DNA from 3 places in the Pseudomonas sp. LB3P81 genome. Region 1 is predicted to be linked to each of the others. Evidence: predicted binding sites of a transcription regulator. Region 1 holds the regulator's gene; each other region holds the start of a gene.
What was found. The regulator FliA, encoded in region 1, starts transcription of late flagellar genes. The targets are predictions, from matches to a motif close to CTAAAGTTTNNNNNNNNNNNGCCGNTAA.
Positions count from the first base shown of each region.

Region 1 (7,821 bases):
TGCATATCCGTGACAACCTCGACCTCGCGCCAAGTGCTTATCGACTGACCCTGATGGGGGTGATCCTGGCCGAAGCGGAGATTTATCCGGATCGGGAGCTGGCGATTAACCCGGGTCAGGTCTACGGTTCGCTCAACGGGATTACCGCCAAAGATCCGGCTTTCGGGCTGGAAGCGGTCTGGATCGAAATCAGCCAGCGTGCGCAGGCGCAATCCCTCGGTTACACCGTGGTCGATGCCAGTACAGTAGTGGCAACCCACTTGAACCAGATTCTGTACAAACACTCCAGTGAGCTGATCGGTCACGAAGAAGTGCAGCAACTCATGCAATTGCTGGCCAAAAGCTCGCCGAAACTGGCCGAGGAGCTGGTGCCTGGCGTGGTGTCGTTGTCGCAGCTGCTCAAGGTTCTCCAGGCGTTGCTGGCCGAACAGGTGCCCGTGCGGGACATTCGCAGCATCGCCGAGGCGATCGCGAACAATGCCGCCAAGAGTCAAGATACTGCCGCGCTGGTGGCCGCGGTGCGCGTCGGCGTATCCCGTGCAATCGTCCAAAGCATTGTAGGGACTGAGTCGGAGCTGCCAGTTATTACTCTTGAGCCAAGGTTGGAACAAATATTGCTCAATAGTCTTCAGAAGGCAGGACAAGGCTCGGAAGAGGGCGTTCTGCTGGAGCCAAGCATGGCCGAAAAACTGCAACGCTCGTTGATCGAAGCGGCGCAGCGTCAGGAAATGCAAGGTCAACCGGTGATTCTGCTGGTGGCCGGTCCGGTTCGCGCGATGCTGTCGCGATTTGGCCGACTGGCAGTCCCGGGTTTGCATGTGTTGGCTTACCAGGAAATCCCTGACAACAAGCAAGTGACCATCGTTGCGACTGTAGGGCCCAACGGCTGAGGTAGTGGTTTATGCAAGTTAAGCGTTTTTTCGCCGCCGATATGCGTCAGGCCATGAAGCTGGTTCGTGATGAGCTGGGCGCTGATGCCGCCATCATTGGCAACCGCCGGATCGCCGGTGGTGTGGAGCTGACGGCCGCCCTCGATTACAAACTGTCGGCGCTGGCCCCGCGTGTTCCGAACATGGAACTCGAGGACGAGCTGCGCAAGACCCAGTCGCGGATCGTGACCGCCCAGGCCGAACTGAGCCTGCGTAGCGAAGGCGAGAGCGACAAGGCCACCAATCGCCAGTTGTTCGCCGGTCTGCCGCTGACTGCCGCCGAACCGCTGATCGAACCGACTTACACCGAACCCCGTCGTGCAGCGCCGGCCCCTGCGCCAGCCGCAGGCGGTGTCGATCCGCGGGCTTTCGACTCGATGCGTTCCGAGCTCAACAGCCTGCGCGAGCTGATGGAAGTACAACTCGGCTCCCTGGCCTGGAACCAGCTGCAAGGCAGCCGTCCGGCCCAGGCCAACCTTTGGCGTCGCCTGCAGCGCATCGGTTTGTCCGGACCGTTGTCCCGCGATCTGCTGGAAATGATTACCGACATTGAAGAACCTCGTCAGGCCTGGCGCATGTTGCTGGCGCACCTGGCGCGGATGATCGCCACACCGGAAGTCGAGCCGCTGGAAGAGGGTGGTGTAATTGCCATGGTCGGTCCTGCCGGCATGGGCAAGACCACCACCCTGGCCAAGCTCGCGGCCCGTTACGTGCTCAAGTATGGTGCGCAAAACATCGCGCTGGTGAGCATGGACAGCTACCGCATCGGCGCTCAGGAACAACTCAAAACGCTCGGCCGGATCCTCAACGTGTCGGTAACGCACGTCGATCCGGGCCAGTCCCTGGTGCAGGCGCTGGACCCTTTGCTGCGCAAACGCGTGGTGCTGATCGATACCGCAGGCCTTCAGGCCAGCGATCCGGCACTGCGCATGCAGCTCGAAAGCCTGGCCGGTCGTGGTATCAAATCAAAAAATTATCTGGTTCTGGCAACCACCAGCCAGAAACAGGTTTTAACCGCCGCTTATCACAGTTACAAGCGCTGCGGGCTCGCTGGCTGCATCCTGACTAAACTGGATGAGACGGCAAGCCTGGGCGAGGTGTTGAGCCTGGCAATCAGTCATGAGTTGCCGGTGGCTTACCTGACCGATGGACCTCGGATTCCGGATGATTTGCATCTGCCGCGTCGTCATCAGTTGGTCAGCCGCGCCGTCAGTGTGCAAATGCAGGAAGAACCCAGCGAGGAAGCCATGGCTGACATGTTCGCTGACATTTACCACAGTCCGACCAAGCAGGTCGGCTGAGGTGACAATGAATAGTTTTTGTACCTACATCGATGGTCTGCCATGCATTGTTCAGTTGATGAACGCGCAGCCAGTAATGTGGCCTCCGTCTATGCAAGACAAGGTAAAGAAATAACATGGGCAGCATGCATCCCGTACAGGTGATCGCGGTGACCGGCGGCAAAGGTGGCGTCGGGAAGACTAATGTGTCAGTGAACTTGTCCCTGGCTCTAGCTGAGCTCGGCCGGCGCGTCATGCTGCTGGACGCCGATCTGGGGCTGGCGAATGTCGACGTCCTGCTGGGACTGACACCCAAACGTACCCTGGCCGACGTGATCGAAGGCCGCTGTGAGCTGCGCGACGTGTTGTTGCAGGGGCCCGGTGGCATCCGCATCGTCCCGGCGGCGTCCGGCACTCAGAGCATGGTGCATCTGAGCCCGGCGCAGCATGCCGGCCTGATCCAGGCGTTCAGCGATATCGGCGATAACCTCGACGTCCTGGTGATCGACACCGCTGCGGGTATTGGTGAGTCGGTCGTCAGTTTCGTTCGCGCCGCGCAGGAAGTCTTGCTGGTGGTCTGCGACGAGCCGACCTCGATCACCGACGCCTACGCACTGATCAAACTGCTTAACCGCGACTACGGCATGAACCGCTTCCGCGTTCTGGCCAACATGGCCCAGAGCCCGCAGGAAGGTCGCAACCTGTTCGCCAAGTTGACCAAAGTCACGGATCGCTTCCTCGACGTCGCCTTACAATACGTCGGTGCGGTGCCGTACGACGAAAGCGTGCGCAAGGCCGTTCAGAAGCAGCGTGCGGTTTATGAAGCTTTCCCGCGTTCCAAGTGCTCCCTGGCCTTCAAGGCCATCGCACAAAAGGTCGATACCTGGCCGCTGCCCGCCAACCCGCGTGGGCACCTGGAGTTTTTCGTCGAGCGCCTCGTGCAACAAACGGCAGGACCCGTGCTATGACAGCCAGCGGTTACAATCTTTACAAGAAGTCGGCGCGTGACGCGCAGTACGAGCTGATCGAGCGTTACGCGCCACTGGTCAAACGCATTGCTTACCACTTGCTGGCGCGTTTGCCGGCCAGTGTCCAGGTCGAAGACCTGATCCAGGCCGGCATGATCGGCCTGCTTGAAGTATCGACCAAATACGACGCCAGCAAAGGCGCGAGTTTCGAGACTTACGCGGGCATTCGAATCCGCGGCGCGATGCTCGATGAAGTCCGCAAGGGGGACTGGGCGCCACGTTCGGTCCACCGCAATACCCGCATGGTCAGCGACGCAATTCGCTCGATTGAAGCTAAAACCGGTCGTGACGCTAAAGATCACGAAGTTGCGGCCGAACTCCAATTGAGTCTCGACGATTACTACGGGATTTTGAACGACACCCTGGGCAGCCGGTTATTCAGTTTCGACGATCTGTTGCAGGACGGCGAACACGAAGGGCTGCACGAGGATGGCGCGAGTGCTCATCTCGAGCCGTCACGCGATCTGGAAGATGAACGCTTCCAGGCGGCGCTGGCGGACGCGATTGCCAATTTGCCGGAGCGTGAGCGACTGGTGTTGGCGCTGTACTACGACGAAGAGTTGAATCTCAAGGAAATCGGTGAGGTCCTGGGGGTCAGCGAATCTCGGGTCAGCCAGTTACACAGCCAGTGCGCGGCCCGTTTGCGGGGGCGTTTGGGGGAGTGGCGAGCGCGCTGAAGGCAGTGTGGGGACACTGCGAACGTGGCTGGTGTGGTGTTGAACTGCGCCGGTTTCGATCTGTTGTGCTCCAGACAGTCATTGAGTGCTTTGCCGGATTGATTGAAATGGCGCGTCCAGGTGCTGGGCGCGTTTAAGACTGCTTGGAGGTCGAATTGGACAAGAACATGAAAATCCTCATCGTTGATGACTTCTCAACGATGCGGCGGATCATAAAAAACCTGTTGCGTGACCTTGGGTTCACCAACACGGTCGAGGCCGACGATGGCACTACTGCCATTCCGGTTCTCAACAGCGGAAGCATCGACTTTCTGGTAACGGACTGGAACATGCCTGGCATGACCGGTATCGATCTGCTGCGTCACGTGCGCGCCGATGAAAAGCTCAAGCACCTGCCGGTGCTGATGGTGACCGCTGAAGCCAAGCGCGAGCAGATCATCGAAGCGGCCCAGGCCGGTGTTAACGGCTATGTGGTCAAACCCTTCACGGCCCAGGCGTTGAAAGAAAAAATCGAGAAGATTTTCGAACGCATCGGTTGAGAAACTGCGCCACGGGGGAGCTATGGACCAAAAAGAATCTTCACAGGGCAATTTTGAATCGACCCTGAAAAAACACGCGGTCGAACTGGTCGAAAGCCTTGAAAAAGGCAAGTTCGGCGACGCTGTACAACTGATCCATGAGCTCAATCAGACCCGTGACCGCGGCCTGTATCAGGAAGTGGGCAAGCTCACCCGCGAGCTGCACAGCGCGATCGTCAATTTCCAGATTGACCCGCACATGCCGCAAGCCGAGGAAGTGTCGCAGATCACGGATGCCACCGAGCGTCTGGGTTACGTTGTGAAACTGACCGAGGCTGCTGCCAACCGCACCATGGATCTGGTCGAAAACTCCACGCCGCTGGTCAACAGCCTGAGCAATGAAGCCCAGGCGCTGAGCACGGACTGGGGGCGGTTCATGCGTCGCGAGGTCGGGGCTGAGGAGTTCCGCGAACTGGCACGGCGTGTCGACGGTTTCCTGACACGCAGCAGCGTGGACAACCGCGCGGTGTCGAGCAACCTCAACGACATTCTGCTCGCTCAGGATTACCAGGACCTCACAGGTCAAGTGATCAAGCGTGTGACCCAATTGGTCACTGAAGTTGAAAGCAACCTGCTCAAGCTCGTGCTCATGGCCAGTCACGTGGACCGCTTTGCGGGCATCGAACATGACCGTGAAGCGATGCTTGCTGAAAAAGATCCGCAAAAACATCTCTCTCAGGGTGAAGGTCCGCAGATTCATGCCGATAAAAGAGAAGACGTTGTGTCCGGTCAGGACGATGTGGACGATTTGCTATCCAGCCTAGGGTTTTAGAATTTTAGGTATTTTAGGTTTTTAGACCTGTTAGGAGCACACCCTTAATGAGCTTCGGCGCCGATGAAGAGATCCTTCAGGATTTCCTGGTTGAGGCCGGCGAGATTCTTGAGCAACTGTCCGAACAACTGGTCGAGCTTGAAAGCCGACCGGATGATGCGGACTTGCTCAATGCAATTTTTCGCGGTTTTCACACTGTAAAAGGGGGCGCCGGCTTCCTCCAGCTCAACGAGCTGGTGGAGTGCTGTCACATCGCCGAGAACGTGTTCGACATCCTGCGCAAGGGTGAGCGTCGCGTCGACCCGGAATTGATGGACGTGGTTCTCGAAGCGCTGGACGCGGTGAACAGCATGTTCAGCGAAGTCCGCGAACGCAGCCCGATCACGGCTGCCACGCCTGAATTGCTTGCAGCCCTGGCCCGTCTGGCCGAGCCGCAATCCGCCGATCAAGCCGCGCCTGTGGCTGAAGTGGTGGAAGAACCGGCTGCCGAAGCCGATTCGGGCGACATCACCGATAGCGAATTTGAACAACTGCTGGACTCGCTGAACGCCGTCAAGGCTCAGGCCGAGGCGCCGGCGGCTGCTCCGGTTGCAGCTTCCGATGCTGCGGCCAGCGACGAAATCACCGATGCAGAATTCGAGTCGTTGCTCGATCAACTGCACGGCAAAGGCCAGTTCGCCGTCGACGCGGTAGCTGCGCCTGCTGCACCGGCTGCCCCGAAAGCGCCAGGCGACAGCTCCGACATTACCGACGACGAGTTCGAAGCCCTGCTCGATCAGTTGCACGGCAAGGGCAACTTTGCCGTCGACGCGCTGGAATCGGCGATTGCTTCGGTCCCGGTCGCCGCTGCGCCCATCGCCAAAGCGGCTGGCAGCGATCTGATCTCGGATCACGAGTTCGAATCGCTGCTCGACGAATTGCACGGTAAAGGCAAGTTCACTGAAGTCGGCACCGGTTCTGCCGCTTCTTCGGTAGCGGCGCCCGTCGCCAAAGCCCCGGCACCTGTCGCCAAGGCGCCCGAGCCAAAAGCCGAAGCACCGAAGCCTGCCGCCGCTGCACCGAAGCCTGCCGCCGCTGCACCTGCCCGTGCACCGGCCGCGCCACCTGCGGAAAAACCGGCCAGCGAAGCCGAGACCACCGTGCGGGTCGACACCGCGCGTCTCGATGAAATCATGAACATGGTCGGCGAATTGGTTCTGGTGCGTAACCGCTTGGTTCGCCTGGGCGCCAACAGCGCCGATGAAGCCATGTCCAAGGCCGTGTCGAACCTTGACGTGGTCACGGCCGACCTGCAAACCGCGGTCATGAAGACCCGGATGCAGCCGATCAAGAAAGTCTTCGGGCGCTTCCCGCGTCTGGTTCGCGACCTGGCTCGCCAGCTCAAGAAAGAGATCAACCTGGAACTGGTCGGCGAAGAAACCGACCTCGACAAGAACCTCGTCGAGGCCCTGGCCGACCCGCTGGTCCACTTGGTGCGCAACTCGGTCGACCACGGTATCGAAGAGCCGGCCGATCGCGAAGCGATGGGCAAGCCGCGCAGTGGCAAAGTGATTCTGTCCGCCGAACAGGAAGGCGACCACATCCTGCTGTCCATCTCCGATGACGGCAAGGGCATGGACGCTGACGTGTTGCGCGGCATCGCGGTCAAGAAAGGTTTGATGGACAAGGATGCGGCGGACCGTCTCAGCGAGTCCGACTGCTTCAACCTGATTTTCGCCCCGGGTTTCTCGACCAAAACCGAGATCTCCGACGTGTCGGGTCGTGGCGTGGGCATGGACGTGGTGAAAACCAAGATCGCCCAGCTCAACGGCACCATCAACATCTACTCGACCAAGGGCAAAGGCTCGAAGATCGTCATCAAGGTGCCGTTGACCCTGGCGATCATGCCGACGCTGATGGTCATGCTCGGCAACCAGGCGTTTGCGTTCCCGCTGGTGAACGTCAACGAGATCTTCCATCTCGACCTGTCGCGCACCAACGTGGTGGACGGCCAGGAAGTGGTGATCGTGCGGGACAAGGCGCTGCCACTGTTCTACCTCAAGCGCTGGCTGGTCAGCTCCGCCGCTCACGAAGAGCAGCGCGAAGGCCATGTGGTGATCCTTTCGGTGGGCACCCAGCGGATCGGCTTCGTCGTCGATCAACTGGTCGGCCAGGAAGAAGTGGTCATCAAGCCATTGGGCAAAATGCTCCAGGGAACCCCGGGCATGTCCGGCGCCACCATCACCGGTGACGGCCGCATTGCGCTGATTCTCGATGTTCCGAGCATGCTCAAGCGTTACGCCGCACGGCGTATTTGATTCTGGGGGGAGCGGGGCGACTGAGCCTCGCCCCCGCCTAACGGAGTGTTTATGGTAGTCAAAGTCCTGGTGGTGGACGATTCGGGGTTTTTCCGCCGCCGCGTCTCGGAAATTCTTTCAGCGGATTCGAATATCCAGGTCGTCGGTACGGCGACCAACGGAAAAGAGGCGATCGATCAGGCGCTGGCCCTCAAGCCGGACGTGATCACCATGGACTACGAGATGCCGATGATGGATGGCATCACGGCGGTGCGGCACAT
Region 1 covers NZ_JBUBVG010000001.1:1,703,093-1,710,913, reverse strand. The annotation lists gene flhA (flagellar biosynthesis protein FlhA) at 1-890, shown strand, start outside; gene flhF (flagellar biosynthesis protein FlhF) at 902-2,230, shown strand; gene fleN (flagellar synthesis regulator FleN) at 2,347-3,177, shown strand; gene fliA (RNA polymerase sigma factor FliA) at 3,174-3,914, shown strand; gene ACYZTL_RS07880 (chemotaxis response regulator CheY) at 4,082-4,453, shown strand; gene ACYZTL_RS07875 (protein phosphatase CheZ) at 4,476-5,264, shown strand; gene ACYZTL_RS07870 (chemotaxis protein CheA) at 5,312-7,561, shown strand; gene ACYZTL_RS07865 (protein-glutamate methylesterase/protein-glutamine glutaminase) at 7,613-7,821, shown strand, end outside.

Region 2 (7,821 bases), 1.5 Mb from region 1:
CGTGAACAAGTTGTCGGTTCCCGGCGGCTGATACTCCAGGCCGACTTCCCACTGTGTGCCATCGGTGAAGATAGATCAGGTCTACGCCTATGGCTGGACGACTCCGACCAGTAATGAGTTGAACCGCTACTACACTGGCGGTGATGAAAAGCTTCACGCTTTCATTGTCGATAACATGCTGCAAGCGGAGTTCTTCACCGGGGCAACCAAGCACACCGTGCTGATGGGGGCAGATTATCAGCGCCGCAAGACAGTGGTCGACTGGACCAGCGGCGGCCTTGCGTCGATTGATGCGTTCAACCCGGTCTACGGTAATTCGGATATCGAGTTCTATAGCCCGACCAGCTATTTGCGTCGCCTGGAGCAAACCGGCGTCTACCTGCAAGACCTGATAGTGATGGATAAGTGGCGCTTCTCTCTCGCCTGCGACAGGACTGGGTCGAAACCTCGGATGAGAATCGGCTGGCTGAAGCCGGGCGCCCAACGGGCACTGAAATCAGCGACAAACGAACCAAGCTGACGGGGCGTGCAGGTGCGCTTTATTTATTTGAAAGCGGTCTGGCGCCGTACATAAGCTACTCCGAGTCCTTCAACCCAAACTCCTACGCGGACAGCGCCGGTAATCCATTGGCACCACTCACCGTCGGCGCCAACGCGAAGCGCTTCTCCTTGTTGTGGTCGAACTGCGTGTCGGACTGATCCGCCAACCCCGTCAGGCGATAGGCGATGCGTTTGTCATCATCCACCGGACCGCTGAAGTCGAAACCCATGCCGCGCTGGCCTTGCGTTCCCGTCGTGGCTTGAACCTGATGATAGGCCTCGTAGAGCGGCTTCTTGCTGGTCAGCACCACCAGACCGCCCGGTGAACTGCGACCGTAGAGCACCGATGACGGTCCCTTGAGGATATCGACGCGTTCGAGGAAATACGGGTCCACCTGCATCGTGCTGTAGGTGCCGCTGTCACCCATGGATTTGAGGCCGTCGAGGTAGATATTGTCCACCGAGCCGTCGTTGAAACCACGCATCGCCACATAGTCATAACGATGGGTCGCGCCATAGGGATTGGTCAGCACGCCGGGGGTGTAGCGCATGGCCTGGGAAACGGTTTGCGAACCCTGGTCGTCCATTTGCTCGCGAGTTACCACTGACACACTTTGCGAGGTTTCCAGCAGCGCGGTGCTGGTTTTGGTGGCGATCTGGCTGTGTGTCGCGTTGTAGCCGTCCATGCTGCCCAGTGCGTTGCCGAGGGCAAAGCCTTTGATGTCGGTCGTAGGCAGTGCCAGCGCTTCGGTGACGGAGCGCAGCACGTAGCTGCCATCCCTGACTCACCGCCTCCAGGCCCGAACCGCTGAGCAGGTGGCTCAGCGCCTGATCCGCAGAGTATTCTCCTTGCACACCGGGGGACTGAAGCCCCGCCGTTTGCGAAGGCGTGGTCGATAACGTGATGCCCGCTGGCGCGCAAACTGATTGAGTACATCGCTCAATGGCCCGGCGGCAATGTTGTAGCGATGGCTGCTGACCGCGCTGCTCCCTGCCGCTACAGCGGATATCGGCAATAGACCCACACCCAGTGCGGTAGAGAACAACGCTGCGCGAATGGCGTGACGCAAGACGCCGGCATCCGCGGTGAAATTAGGAGAGTTCTTACTGATGTTGCGGACAGTCATTGTAGGTTCCGTAGGAAGTCGCTGAAGTCAGAGTTGATGTGCTTACTGACTAAGCCGGCCTCGCACGGAAAACCCGCCAAAAATAATTCAGGCCTGACGTTCCAGCGTCACCCACCAGCGGGTGCGGTAACGCAATTGCACCGGCAAGGTTTGCGGAAGGATGGCCAGTAGCTTGTCGGTGTTCGCCAATCGAAAAACCCCGGACAGGCGCAGGTCGGCAATGTCCGCCGCGCACGTCAGATATCCGTGCCGATAGCGTCCGACCTCCTGCAGGAAATCGCCCAGACGCATGTTGCGGGTGACGATCAGGCCGTCGACCCAGGCGCCGGCATCCATGTCCAGCGGTGGGGCCAGGCGCGCCTGTTGGTGATCGATCAGATAACTCTGGCCGGCCTGAACCTGAGTCGGCACGCCATCGGCAGGCAGTGGCGAATGGATCGCGACCATGCCGCTGGTCACACTGAGCCGCGTGCAGTCGGCTTCCTGGCGGAGGATGAAACGTGCTGCCACGCCCTCATACACACCCTGTCGACTTTGCACTCGTAGCGGTCGATCAAACGAAGATCCTTCATCGGCACCGCCGCACGTCACGATGATTTCGCCGCGGGCCAGTTTGATCAGTCGCTGCTGCGCGGTGTAGTCCAGATCCACCGCGCTCGCTGTATTCAGTTCCAGGCGCGTGCCGTCCGGTAGCTGGAAACCACGACGCTCGCCCGTAGCGGTGGCGAAATCGGTGGTCCACTGCTGCCAGCCCGTCACATCCCTGCCCAACCATGCAGCCGAACCCAACAACACCGCACCCGACAGTAGCTTCAAGGCCTGACGCCTGCCCAATCCTTGAACACTGTTTTCCAAGGTGTTGAAGGCGACGTGAGTACCGGGCACCGCACGCAGGTTGCTGCTCAGTTCGGCCTGAAGGGACTGCACCCGTTGCCAAGCCACTTCGTGCTCATGGTGTTCCGCCCGCCAGACATCGCATTGCTGACGCAGCCTGGAATTGCTCGCGTTGTTTCGCAGGCGCAGCAGCCAGTGGATGGCTTGCTTGACCACCTGTTGATGAGGCTCGCCACGGCGGCTCACTGGCAGGTTATCCACAGGCATCATGCTTCGTACCGCAGCAGGTAGCGCAGCCACGTGTTGAGCCAGCCGTGATGGCTACCGTAAAGCGCCTGTACTGCAAACTCAGGTGAGGACATGAACGCGACAGCCCGGATGTCACAAATGATAATTAGTCGCATTGTTATCAAGGGTTGGGGAATTTGCAACAGCCGCACGAACAACCGTCATCACAAGAATGCTACTCAGGCGCTCTAGCACGCCGTTCGGCCGGTATCTGACGGAAATGCCGACTCTTTCATGCATACCCCTAAGATTTATCCCGTTTGTGCCGACAGACTGGTGAGTCATGCGTGCACCAAAGTAGAGCGGTAACAGAATGCCGCTCGAACTGTACATGGAATGTTGCAACCCGCATCCCCACTTTCTGCATAGGAAGTCCCATGAAATGAATCTCAAGTTCAGCCATAAAATCCTGTTGGCCGCCTCCGGCGTCGTAGTGCTGGCTTTTGCGTTGTTCACTTTGTACAACGACTATCTGCAGCGAAATACCATTCGGCAAAACCTCGAATCCTCTGTTCAACAGGCTGGCGACCTGACCGCCAGCAGCGTACAGAACTGGATGAGCGGCCGCGTGCTGGTGCTGGAAAACCTCGCGCAGAACGTCGCTCATCAAGGCATCAATGCCGATCTGCCGGGGCTGGTTGATCAGCCGGTCTTCACCTCGAATTTCCAGTTCACGTACGTCGGCCAGACCAATGGCGTGTTCACCCAGCGCCCGGACGCGAAGATGCCGGACGGCTACGATCCGCGTCAGCGGCCCTGGTACAAGCAAGCGGTTACCGCCGACAAAACCATGCTGACCCCGCCTTACATGGCCGCCGTTGGTGGCTTGGTCGTGACCATCGCCATGCCGGTGAAAAAGAACGGTGAATTGCTCGGCGTGGTCGGCGGCGACCTGAGCCTGGAAACCCTGGTGAAGATCATCAACTCGGTGGACTTCGGCGGCATCGGTCATGCGTTTCTGGTCAGTGCCGACGGTCAGGTGATCGTCAGCCCGGACAAAGACCAAGTCATGAAGAACCTGAAGGACATCTACCCCAATGCCGGCCTGCGCATCGAGAAGGGCAATCAGGAAGTCACCCTGAACAACCAGGCGCGCATCCTCTCGTTCACCCCGGTCAACGGTTTGCCGAATGCGGCGTGGTACATCGGTCTGTCGATCGACAAAGCGAAGGCCTACGCGCCGTTGAGCCAGTTCCGCACCTCGGCATTGATCGCGATGTTCATCGCCGTGGCCGCCATTGCGGCGCTGTTGAGCCTGTTGATCAACGTGCTGATGCGTCCGCTGACCACTATGGGCCGAGCAATGCAGGACATCGCCCAGGGCGAGGGTGACTTGACCCGTCGTCTGGCCGTGGAAAGCAAAGACGAATTCGGCGAACTGGGCGGTTCTTTCAACCAGTTCGTGGAGCGGATTCACGCATCGATTTCCGAAGTGTCGTCGGCCACTCGCCAGGTCCATGACCTGTCGCAACGGGTCATGGCCTCGTCCAACGCTTCGATCGTCGGCTCTGACGAGCAAAGTGCGCGCACCAACAGTGTGGCGGCGGCGATCAACCAATTGGGCGCCGCGACTCAGGAAATCGCTCGCAACGCCGCCGATGCCTCGCAGCACGCCAGCGGCGCGAGCGAGCAGGCGGATGACGGTCGTCAGGTGGTGGAGAAAACCATTCTGGCCATGACCGAACTGTCGCAGAAAATCAGCTTGTCCTGCACGCAGATCGAAACCCTTAACGCGAGCACCGACAACATCGGGCACATTCTCGATGTGATCAAAGGCATCTCCCAGCAGACCAACTTGCTTGCCCTCAATGCGGCCATTGAAGCGGCCCGTGCCGGTGAAGCCGGGCGCGGTTTTGCGGTGGTGGCGGACGAGGTGCGCAACCTGGCGCATCGCACGCAGGAGTCGGCGGAGGAGATTCACAAGATGATCACTTCTCTGCAGATCGGCTCGCGCGAAGCGGTGACCACCATGAACGCCAGTCAGGTCTCCAGCGAAGAGAGCGTCGAAGTGGCGAACCAGGCGGGATTGCGCCTGGTCAGCGTGACCCGGCGCATTGGTGAAATTGACGGCATGAACCAGTCGGTGGCGGCGGCGACCGAAGAGCAGACGGCGGTGGTGGAAACCCTCAACGTCGACGTTAACCAGATCAACCTGCTGAACCAGCAGAGTGTGGCCAACCTCAATGAAACGTTGAAGGATTGTGATGCGTTGTCGTTACAGGCGAACCGGTTGAAGCAGTTGGTTGATAGCTTCAAGATTTGATTCAGGTCAGATCTACCGCGTTATCGTTCTTCGTCGGAACGCCGCCCGGACCAAGCCCGCTCCCACAGTTTTACCGCATTCCTGATGAAGGAGCGCGGTCAACCTGTGGGAGCGGGCTTGCTCGCGAAAGCGGTGGACCAGTCACCGCTAAACCTGAGTCCTACGCAAACAACTTCAGCACATTATTCATCGCATCATCGGCAAACCCCTGCACAAAATCCTTGAACCCCGGCAGCGCCTCGGCGCCGCCCTGAGCCGGCTCGGCGACGATGGTCCAGGTCACTCGGGACTTGCTTTCACCAAAAGATTCAACCGTCATCGCTGCCCACAAATTAGCCACGCCCAGCGTGTTGTAAATCGTGGTCCAGGTCATGCTCAATGCCTCGTCATCCCGCGAGTTGAGCTGCTCGACCACCAGGTTGCCGTCCTTGAAGAATTTCTTGCGCAATGAAGACACGCCTTCGCCAGTCATCTCGATGTGCGACAACGCCGGGATGAATTGATCGAAGCCGGCAAAGTTGCCGACCACCGCCCACACTTTTGCGGCTTCCGCCGGTACGTCCACCGAAGCCACGACGTGGCAGCCTTGAGGATTTTTGATCAGGGTATCGGGTTGCAGGGTTTTCATGGTTTTGCTCCGGTTGAGTGAATCAGATGAAGTTGATTTCTTTGAGGTAGTCGCAGCCGCGACGCAGCAGCGCCGGGGATTTTTCTGGGTAGTGCGCGCCCATCTGGCGCACGCCGGCCTGGGCGTTGTCGTGGCCGATCATCGAGATGTCGCCGATGTCTTCCTCGAAGCCGTTCAGGTAGAAACCGAGCACACCGAACAGCGCGTTGTCGCTGTCGACCCGGCCCAGTTGCTGCTGCCAGTCGGCGACGCTGACCATGGAGAATTCCCGGCCGGCCTCACGGAAGGACGCGACGTAATCGTCCCAACTCAAGGGTTCGGGGTTGTGCAGGTTGAACACCGCTTTTTCCGATGAATAACGACTGGCGTGGAACGCGATGAAACGGGCGAGAAAATCCACCGGCATCAGGTCGAAATTCAGCGCGAACTCCGGCACCTGACCGAGCTGAATCGAGCCCTTGAGCATCAGCATCAAACGATTCTTGTGCGGTTGGCAGACGCCGGTGAGGCTGTTGAAACTGATGTTGCCGGGGCGATACACATTGACCCGAACCCCACGCTCCCGCGCTCGTTCCAGAATGCGTTCGCCGACCCACTTCGACAGGTTGTAGCCGTTCTTGATGTAGATCGGCGGGGTCCGCGCGGCGGGCAGTTCAAGCACCCGACCATCGTCGGAAATCGTGCTCGACGCCGACAATGTCGAAACGAAATTGAAGATCTTTTTACTGCGCCCTTCGCACAGTCGCAGGCACTCGAAAATCGGCTCGACGTTGTCCCGCGCCAGCGACTCGTAATCGAGCACGTGATTGACGTTGGCAGCGTTGTGCACCAGCGCGCCGAACTCGCGATCCAGACGCTCGTAAATATCAATGTCGAGCCCCAACGAAGGGCGTGTGATGTCGGCGGGGTAAACCCGCACCCGACTCAGATCTAGATGCTCCAGACGGTTTTCCCGTAACGCGTGAGCGAAGCGTTCTGCCGCCGAGTGCCCACCGCCATCGCGCACCAGACAAGCCACTTCGCTGGCGCCCCAGGCCAGCAACGCCTCGACGATGTGCACGCCGACAAAACTATTGGCGCCGGTGACGATGACCTTGTGCACATCGCCCATGCGGCTGACCGGCAGTGGCTGCACCTCCAGCTCGCGGAACGCATCCGCCATGGCTTGCTGGCTCAGCACTTCTTCAGTGCCGGAGCCGCGCACCAGCGTCGCCAGTTTCGCGATGGTCGGCAGTTCGATGAAGCGATTGATCGAAATGCTGCGCCCGAATTCTTCACGCAGACGCAACAGCATGCGCGACAGCAGGATCGAGTGGCCGCCCAGATTAAAGAAGCTTTCATCGGTGGAAATATCGCTGGCTGGCAGCTCCAGCAACTCGGCCCAGATTTCCAACAGCAACGCTTCATCGGCGTTGGCAGGTAAACGCCGTGACGCGTTTTCGGTCATGCTGACGGGCAATTCCAGCAGCGCTTTGCGATCGACCTTGCCGTTGCTGGCGAACGGCATGCTCGTCAGTTCGGTCCAGGCGGTGGGCTGCATGTAATCCGGCAGAAACTGAGTGGCGTGCGCCTTCAGTGCTTCGCGAGCGGCGCCGGGTTGAGCCTCCTGAGGCTGGGCGAGGAATGCGAGAATCCGCCGTTGGCTGTCGATGATTACGGCCACCTGACGGTACAGCTGACTGTCGCGCAGGCAGCGTTCGATCTCTTCCGGTTCGACCCGAAAGCCGCGAATCTTTACCTGATTGTCCCGGCGTCCGCAGAGCTCGATGCCGGCGCCGGTCCACTTCGCCATGTCGCCGGTGCGATAGGCGCGCAGGCTCTCACCGTTCGGCAGGCTCAGGTTCAGATAGCGTTCAGCGGTCTGTTGCGGGTTGTTCAGATATCCCAGGCAAACGCCCGGCCCGACGATGTACAACTCGCCGACGGTCTGTTCGGCCACCGGTTGAAAATCCTCGTCGAGAATCAGCACCTGACTGTTGGCGATCGGTGCGCCGAGTGTGCGATTGCTGTCGCCGGCGCGCAGTTGCCGCGCGGTGATCAGCACCGTGGCTTCGGTCGGGCCATAGAGGTTGTAGAAATTGCCCTGACGAGTGAGTTGCTCGATGACATAGGGTTCGCAGACATCGCCACCGGTCATCACG
Region 2 covers NZ_JBUBVG010000001.1:3,233,346-3,241,166, reverse strand. The annotation lists partial or broken gene ACYZTL_RS14850 (TonB-dependent siderophore receptor) at 1-66, opposite strand, end outside; partial or broken gene ACYZTL_RS14845 (TonB-dependent receptor domain-containing protein) at 65-636, shown strand; partial or broken gene ACYZTL_RS14840 (TonB-dependent siderophore receptor) at 636-1,667, opposite strand; gene ACYZTL_RS14835 (FecR domain-containing protein) at 1,755-2,768, opposite strand; partial or broken gene ACYZTL_RS14830 (sigma-70 family RNA polymerase sigma factor) at 2,792-2,905, opposite strand; gene ACYZTL_RS14825 (methyl-accepting chemotaxis protein) at 3,172-5,052, shown strand; gene ACYZTL_RS14820 (SRPBCC family protein) at 5,213-5,680, opposite strand; gene ACYZTL_RS14815 (amino acid adenylation domain-containing protein) at 5,703-7,821, opposite strand, start outside.
Region 2: a site for FliA is predicted at 3,034-3,061, ahead of ACYZTL_RS14825 (methyl-accepting chemotaxis protein). Genes of this name have one in related genera too.

Region 3 (7,821 bases), 3.6 Mb from region 1:
CGACGGTGAAACCGAGCGTGATTCCAATGTGCTGGAAGTCCACGTCAATCACTTGCGGCGCAAACTCGGGCGCAGCGTGATCGAAACCCGTCGCGGCCAGGGTTATCTGTTTGGCGGTCAAACGCAGTGAGGTCGATCCAGCGCCGCTTGAGCCTGGGGCTGATCAGCGTGATGGTGATCGTCGGCCTGGTGTTGGCGCAAACCAGCCTGTGGCTGTTCGAAGTGGGTTTGCAGCGCTACCTCGAAGCCGGGCTGCGCAACGACAGCGAAAGCTTGCTGGTGGCGTTGGTGCGTGGGCCGCAAGGGTTGCAACTGGATGAACGGCATCTGTCGCCGGCCTACCAACGACCGTTTTCCGGACATTACTTCCGCATCGATTTTGCCGACAGCCATTGGCGTTCGCGTTCTCTGTGGGATCAAGAACTGCCGCGCCTCGACCACCCCGGCCTGCACAGCAACCTGCAACTGGGGCCGGAAGGCCAGCAATTGCTGATCTTGCGTTCGGACTATCGCCGTTTGGGCCAGTCGATCTCCATCAGTGTCGCCCAGGATTACACCCCGGTGCGCGACAGTTTCAAGCGCATGCAGCAAGTGGGGCTTGGCTTGGGGTTGGCGGGGTTGTTGCTGATTCTGTTGTTGCAGCGGATCACCGTGCGCCGCGCCTTGCGCCCACTGGAAAGGGCCCGCGAGCAGATCGCCCAGTTGCAGCAGGGCCAACGTTCGCAACTGGATGACCGGGTGCCGGTGGAGCTTGAACCACTGGTGGCGCAGATCAACCATTTGCTGGCGCACACTGAAGACAACCTCAAGCGTTCGCGCAATGCGTTGGGCAACCTCGGGCATGCCTTGAAAACCCCGCTGGCCGTGTTGTTGAGCCTGGCTTCCAGCGAAAAACTCGATGCCCATCCCGAGCTGCGAAAAATCCTCAAGGCGCAACTGGAGCAGGTTCAGCAGCGACTCAATCGGGAGCTCAATCGCGCCCGGCTGTCCGGCGATGCGCTGCCGGGGGCGTTGTTTGATTGCGATGCGGAACTGCCGGGGTTGCTCGCCACGTTGAACATGATTCACGGCGAACATCTGGAGCTCGGCTATCGCGCGCCGGCCGGGTTGCAGTTGCCTTGGGATCGTGAAGATTTGCTGGAACTTCTGGGCAACCTGCTGGACAACGCCTGTAAGTGGGCGGATGCCGAGGTGCGGTTGAGCGTCGTCGAGACGGCTGAAGGATTTCAGTTGAGTGTGGAAGATGATGGGCCGGGGATTCCCGAGGACCAGCGTGTTCAGGTGTTCAGCCGGGGTACGCGGCTGGATGAACAGATGGATGGGCATGGGTTGGGACTGGGGATCGTGCGCGACATCGTCGACACGTGGGGCGGGGTGTTGCGGCTGGAGGAGAGTGAGTGGGGCGGGTTGAAGGTGCTTATCGAACTCCCAAAACGCTGACACCAATCTGAAGCCAACCGATAACCCTGTGGGAGCGGGCTTGTGTGGCGAGGGAGCTTGCTCCCGCTCGGCTGCGAAGCAGTCGCAAAACTTTTAGGGCCGCTTCGCGACCCAGCGGGAGCAAGCTCCCTCGCCACACAGGCTCGCTCCCACATTTGGATCTTCAGTGGATTTGGTTTAGACGCGAAACTGATCCATCAAACGCTGCTGCTGATTCGCCAGGCTATTCAACGACTGGCTCACTCGCGCCGACTCGTTCGCCTGCCCCGACAGCGACTCGGTCACATCCCGAATCGTCGCCACGTTGTTGTTGATCTCTTCCGCTACCGCGCTTTGTTCTTCCGCCGCACTGGCAATCTGCAGGTTCATGTCGCTGATCACCGTCACCGCGTCGCCAATCTGCCGCAACGCCGTGACGGCCTGGCTGACCTGCTCGACGCTGCCTTGAGCCTGACGATGGCTGTTGTTCATCGACCCCACCACATCCTGGGTGCCGCTCTGCAACTGCTCGATCACCAGACGGGTTTCTTCAACCGACTCCTGCGTACGCCGCGCAAGGTTGCGCACTTCGTCGGCCACCACGGCAAAACCACGGCCGGCTTCACCGGCACGGGCCGCTTCGATGGCGGCGTTGAGGGCCAGCAGGTTGGTTTGCTCGGCGATGGCGCGAATCACTTCCAGCACCGAACCGATTTTCTCGCTGTTCGCCGCCAGGCCTTCGACCTGCACCATGGCCGCGCTCATGTCGGCGGCGAGGTTGTCGATGCTGTGGGTGGTCTGGTCGATCACCGTCAATCCGCGACGAGTGGCCTGATCCGCATCCTTTGCAGCCTGTGCCGCCTGCGCGGCGCTGCGGGCAACGTCCTGGGCAGTGGCGCTCATTTCGTGGGACGCCGTGGCAGCCTGATCGACCTGACGATACTGCTGCTCCATGCCCGCGCTGGTTTGCGTGGCGATGGCGGAGGACTGGTCCGCCGTGCTGCGGGCGTCCTGCACCGAGCGTTTCACTTCGGCGATGATCGGTTGCAGTTTGTCGAGGAAGCGGTTGAACCAGCCAGCCAACTGGCCCAGTTCATCCTTTTTGTCGTAAGCCAGACGCCGGGTCAGGTCGCCTTCACCGCTGGCGATGTCTTCGAGCATGTGCGCCACGCCGAGAATCGGTCTGGTCACGCTACGTGCCATCAGCCACACCAGCAACAGGCCGATCAACGCCGCCAGCACACCGAGGCCGAGTTCAACCAAAGTGCCGGCGGTATTGCTGGCATCGAGTTGTTTCTTCAGCGCTTCGGCCGGACCGATCAGGACTTTTTCCGGCACGTCGAGCAGCACGCCCCACGACTTGCCACCGGGAATCGGCTGGAACGGCGACAGCACTTTCAACTGCTGGTTGCTGTGCAGGCTTGCGGTTTTGCTGCTGGCGGCGAGCATGCGGATCAGCTCGGCGCCGCTGGTTTTGTCTACGGCGTCCAGGCGCTGGCTGAGTTTGCTGGCGTCCGGGCTGTAGCCAGCGAGCAACCCGACCGGGCTGACGATGCTGACGCTGGCCTGGCCGTCATAGAGCTTTTTGCTCGCGCCCTGACTGACCGCTTGCAGGCTGTTGAGGTTGATGTCCACCGACAGCGAAGCGATGACTTTGCCGTTGACCATGAGCGGGAACACGATGCTGGTCATCAGCACGTTCTGGCCGTCGATCACATAGAAGTAGGGTTCGATCACGCAAGGTTTGAGCGAGGTGCGCGGGCACGTGAACCAGGCGTTGGCGGGTTCGCCGCTGGGGCCGGTGCTGGTGTCGGCCATGTCAGTTTCGGGCAGCGCCATCGACGTCACCTTGCCGGGCGTCGGCTGCGACCAGTAGAGCGCGAAACGGCCCTTGTCGTTACTGCCCAGTTCCGCCTGGCCCGCGAAAAGTTCGTCCTTGCCGTCCAGCGCATTGGGTTCGAACACCAGGGACAGGCCGAGCAATTCCGGGTTGGCTTGCAGCGCCGATTTGACCTGGCGGGTCAGGTCTTCGCGCAGGTCGAAGGCATCGAGAAAGCGCTTTTCGGCCTGGTCACGCAGGAACAACACCTGACGCGAAAAACCGTGGCCATATTGATAGGCGTCCATGAACTGCTGGCGAATCACCAGCGCCTGGTTTTCGCCCTGGGACTCGATCCGGGCCTGGGCGGCGTCAGTGAGCATCTCCATGCTCGAGGCTTTCACCAGCCCGGAGCTGTGCTCCATGCGATACAGCGAAAGACCTACCAGCAAGGTCACGATACCCGCCAGGCAAAGCCCGGCCAGCAGGGTGATTTTCCATTGAATGGAAAGTTGTCTGAGCGACATGGAGACGTCCTTATTCGATAAATATCTGAGACTTTGCACTGTAACGGCCGTCATCCAGCTTTCTTTATGCCGTTCACCAAAGCTTTTGTGGCGAGGGAGCTTGCTCCCGCTCGGCGGCGAAGCCGTCGCAAAACCTGCATGCAAGGTATGTCTGAAAGAATGCCGGGGGCTGCTTCGCAACCCAGCGGGAGCAAGCTCCCTCGCCACAGGGTGATCACAGGCAGTTACCCATCATTTACTGGCCGGGCGCTTTGACACCGGACCCACTCTGCGGCACAGTGCGCGCCCTCTAATAAAACCCATTCCTTGATCCGCTGGCGGCTCTTCGCAGACTGCCGGCTGGACTCATTTCGCTTGCCTTGAGGTAACGATGATTAATGCTGTAATTGCCGCGGTCGGCGTCATGCTGGTGCTCAGCCTGTCCCGCGTGCACGTTGTGATCGCGCTGATTATCGGCGCGCTGGTGGGCGGCCTGACCGGTGGCCTGGGCATCGACGCCACCCTGAAAGCGTTCAACAGCGGCCTCGGCGGCGGGGCGACGGTGGCGTTGTCTTATGCCTTGCTCGGCGCGGTCGCGGTGGCGATTGCCAAGTCCGGCCTGGCCCATGCGCTGGCGGACAAGGCCCTGGCCATGGTCGATCGCCAGCACGCCAACGGTGGCGGTTCGGTCAAGTGGCTGTTGATCGGTTTGCTGTGGGTGGTGGCCATCGCTTCACAGAATATTCTGCCGATACATATCGCGTTTATTCCGTTGCTGGTGCCGCCGCTGTTGTACGTGCTGACCAAACTGCAACTGGATCGCCGGTTGATCGCCTGCGTCATGACCTTCGGCCTGATCACGCCGTACATGTTCCTGCCGGTGGGTTTCGGCAACATTTTCCTGAATGAAATCCTGCTGACCAACGTGGCCCGCAGCGGCGTTGATATCAGCGGCATCAACGTCACCCATGCCATGGGCATTCCGGCGCTGGGCATGGTGGTGGGTTTGGCGGCAGCGTTTATCAGTTACCGCAAGAAACGCGTCTACGACCTGGAAAAGATCGAGCAGGTCGAGCAGGTCGCGGTGCAGTACAACCCGCTGAGCCTGATGGTCGCGGGTGTGGCTATTGCGGCGGCGTTCATCATTCAACTGCTGCTGGACTCGATGATTATTGGTGCGCTGGCAGGCTTTTTGATCTTCTCGGTGTCGGGCATCGTGAAGTGGCGCGACACCGACGATCTGTTCACCGAAGGCATGAAGATGATGGCGATGATCGGCTTCATCATGATCGCCGCCTCGGGGTTCGCTGAAGTGATGAAAGCTACCGGTGAGGTGCAGACGTTGGTGGAGGCTTCGGCATCGTGGATCGGTCATAGCAAAGGCATCGGGGCACTGTTGATGTTGTTGGTCGGCCTGCTGGTGACCATGGGCATCGGCTCGTCGTTTTCCACCGTGCCGATTCTGGCGGCGATTTTCGTGCCGCTGTGCGTGCAGCTGGGTTTCAGCCCGATTGCGATCGTGTGCATCGTCGGCACCGCCGGTGCGCTGGGCGATGCGGGTTCGCCGGCTTCGGACTCGACCCTCGGCCCGACTTCCGGCCTGAACATCGACGGCCAGCATCACCACATCTGGGACACCGTGGTCCCGACCTTCCTGCACTACAACCTGCCGCTGCTGGCGTTCGGCTGGGTGGCGGCGATGGTCCTCTGATTCAAGATCAAAAGATCGCAGCCTTCGGCAGCTCCTACAGGGTGTATGCCATTCCTATGTAGGAGCTGCCGAAGGCTGCGATCTTTTTGGGGCATTCAACTTTTGATCCGGCGTGCCGTTAAAGCCTTTAACCACAACAATAAAATCAAAAAGAGTGAACCGTCATGCGCATGAGCCTGAAGGCTAAAGTCCTGTCCCTTGCCGTCCTCCCGGTGCTGCTCTTTGCGCTGGTCATCAGCCTGACCACGTTGTTCGTTCTGCAGGAACAGGCCCACAAGGAAGTCGAGGAGACGCGCCAGCGCCTGCTCAGCGATGCCAAGGCTACCCTGCAAAGTTATGTGGCCGTGGCCATGTCCACCATCAAACCGCTTTACGACGCCGCCGCGCCTGGCGATGACGCGGCGCGGGTGCAGGTGATCAAATTGCTGTCGAGCATCAGCTATGGCAAGGACGGCTACTTCTTCGGTTACGACTCCAACACCGTGCGCCTGTTCAAGGCCAACAGCCCCGAAGGCGTGGGCCAGAGCTTCAAGGACAACCGTGATCCGAACGGTGTCTACGTCAACCGCGACCTGGTGAAAGTCGCCAAGGATGGCACGCATTACCTGCAATACAGCTCGCCATTGCCCGGCAATACCAAGGTGCTGGTGCCGAAACTCGGCTACACCGAATACCTGCCGAAGTGGGACATGGCCGTCGGCACCGCGGTCAACCTCGACGGTATCGAAGCGCAGGTGGCGGTGGTCGAGGCCAAGGTTCAGGACCGTATGGAAGGCGTGTTGCTGAGCATCATCGGCATCGCCGCCGTCGTACTGTTGATGATCGCCGTCGCCGGCATGCTGCTGGCCAACACCATCCTGCGTCCGCTGAACCTGATGAAAGCCAACCTCGATGACATCGCGGCGGGCGAGGGCGACCTGACCCGGCGCCTGAGCATCACCAGCCAGGACGAGCTCGGCCAGCTCGCCGGTTCGTTCAACCGTTTTGTCGACAAGATCCACGGCCTGGTGCGCCAGATCACTGAAATGACCTCACAGCTGACCGGGTTGGTGAATCAGGTGTCCGATCAGGCCCAGCGCTCTGATAAGGCGATGGAGCGTCAGCGTCACGAGACCGATCAGGTCGCCACGGCGATCAACCAGATGTCGGCAGCCGCTCAGGAAGTGGCGAAGAGTGCGCAAAACGCCGCCGTTGCCGCCCAGCAGACCGACGAAGAAGGCCAGGCCGCCAAGCGTGTGGTGGCCGGCAGCATCGTGAAGATTCATGCGTTGGTGGACGATATTCGCAGCAGCGGCGTGTCCCTCGACAGCCTGCAAAAGGACGTGTCGTCGATTGTCAGCGTGCTCGGGGTGATCCGTTCTATTGCCGATCAGACCAACCTGCTGGCGCTCAACGCCGCGATCGAAGCGGCCCGGGCCGGTGAGGCCGGTCGTGGTTTTGCGGTGGTGGCCGACGAAGTACGGGCGCTGGCCAGTCGCACGCAAATCAGCACCCAGGAAATCCAGGGCATGATCGATCGTTTGCAGGCCGGTACTCAATCGGCGGTGGAAGCGATGCGCCGTTCCAGCGAGGCCGGCGACGGCACGTCCGTGCAGGCCAACGAGGCGGGGGCGTCGCTCGATACCATGGCCCAGCTGATAGGCACCATCAACTCGATGAACGCGCAGATTGCCAGCGCCGCCGAAGAGCAGACCGCCGTGGCCGAAGAGATCAACCGCAGCGTGCATCAGATCGCGGTGGCCGTGGACAACGTGGCCGACGAAACCCAACTCGGCGCCCAGACGTCCCGCAGCCTGGCGGATCTCGGTCAGCGACTGGGCAAACTGGTCGGACAGTTCCGTATCTGATTGATGATGCCATTGTGGCGAGCGAGCTTGCTCGCGTTGGGCTGCGCAGCGGCCCCAAAAATCTGTGAGCGCGGTCTGCCGCCATTTTTCCCGTAGGAGCTGCCGCAGGCTGCGATCTTTTGATCTTGAATTTGAAATGCGAAATCAAAAGATCGCAGCCTCCGGCAGCTCCTACACTGGTGATACGGTGCGCATCCGTCGCGCCTGACGACCACAACAATGGAGTCAGACACATGATCAACAGTGAAAGTAAATGCGATTGCCCGAAATGCTCATGCAAACTGGGCCAGCATCCGATTGCACGCCACGGCAAGCATTACTGCTGCGAAGCCTGCGCCAAGCACCACGAACACGGCGAAGAATGCGCAAGCAAAGACTGCAAGTGCGCCCAACGCTGACTGTAGGAGCGAGCTTGCTCGCGATGGACGTTAACGATAACGCGTGTTTTCTGATTAAACGCGCCGCTTCTGGGTTCATCGCGAGCAAGCTCGCTCCTACAGATACAGACGCACAGCTATC
Region 3 covers NZ_JBUBVG010000001.1:5,343,200-5,351,020, forward strand. The annotation lists gene ACYZTL_RS24765 (response regulator transcription factor) at 1-130, shown strand, start outside; gene ACYZTL_RS24770 (sensor histidine kinase) at 127-1,440, shown strand; gene ACYZTL_RS24775 (methyl-accepting chemotaxis protein) at 1,618-2,373, opposite strand; partial or broken gene ACYZTL_RS24780 (methyl-accepting chemotaxis protein) at 2,476-3,819, opposite strand; gene ACYZTL_RS24785 (Na+/H+ antiporter family protein) at 4,139-5,455, shown strand; gene ACYZTL_RS24790 (methyl-accepting chemotaxis protein) at 5,620-7,302, shown strand; gene ACYZTL_RS24795 (metallothionein) at 7,536-7,700, shown strand.
Region 3: a site for FliA is predicted at 5,550-5,577, ahead of ACYZTL_RS24790 (methyl-accepting chemotaxis protein). Genes of this name have one in related genera too.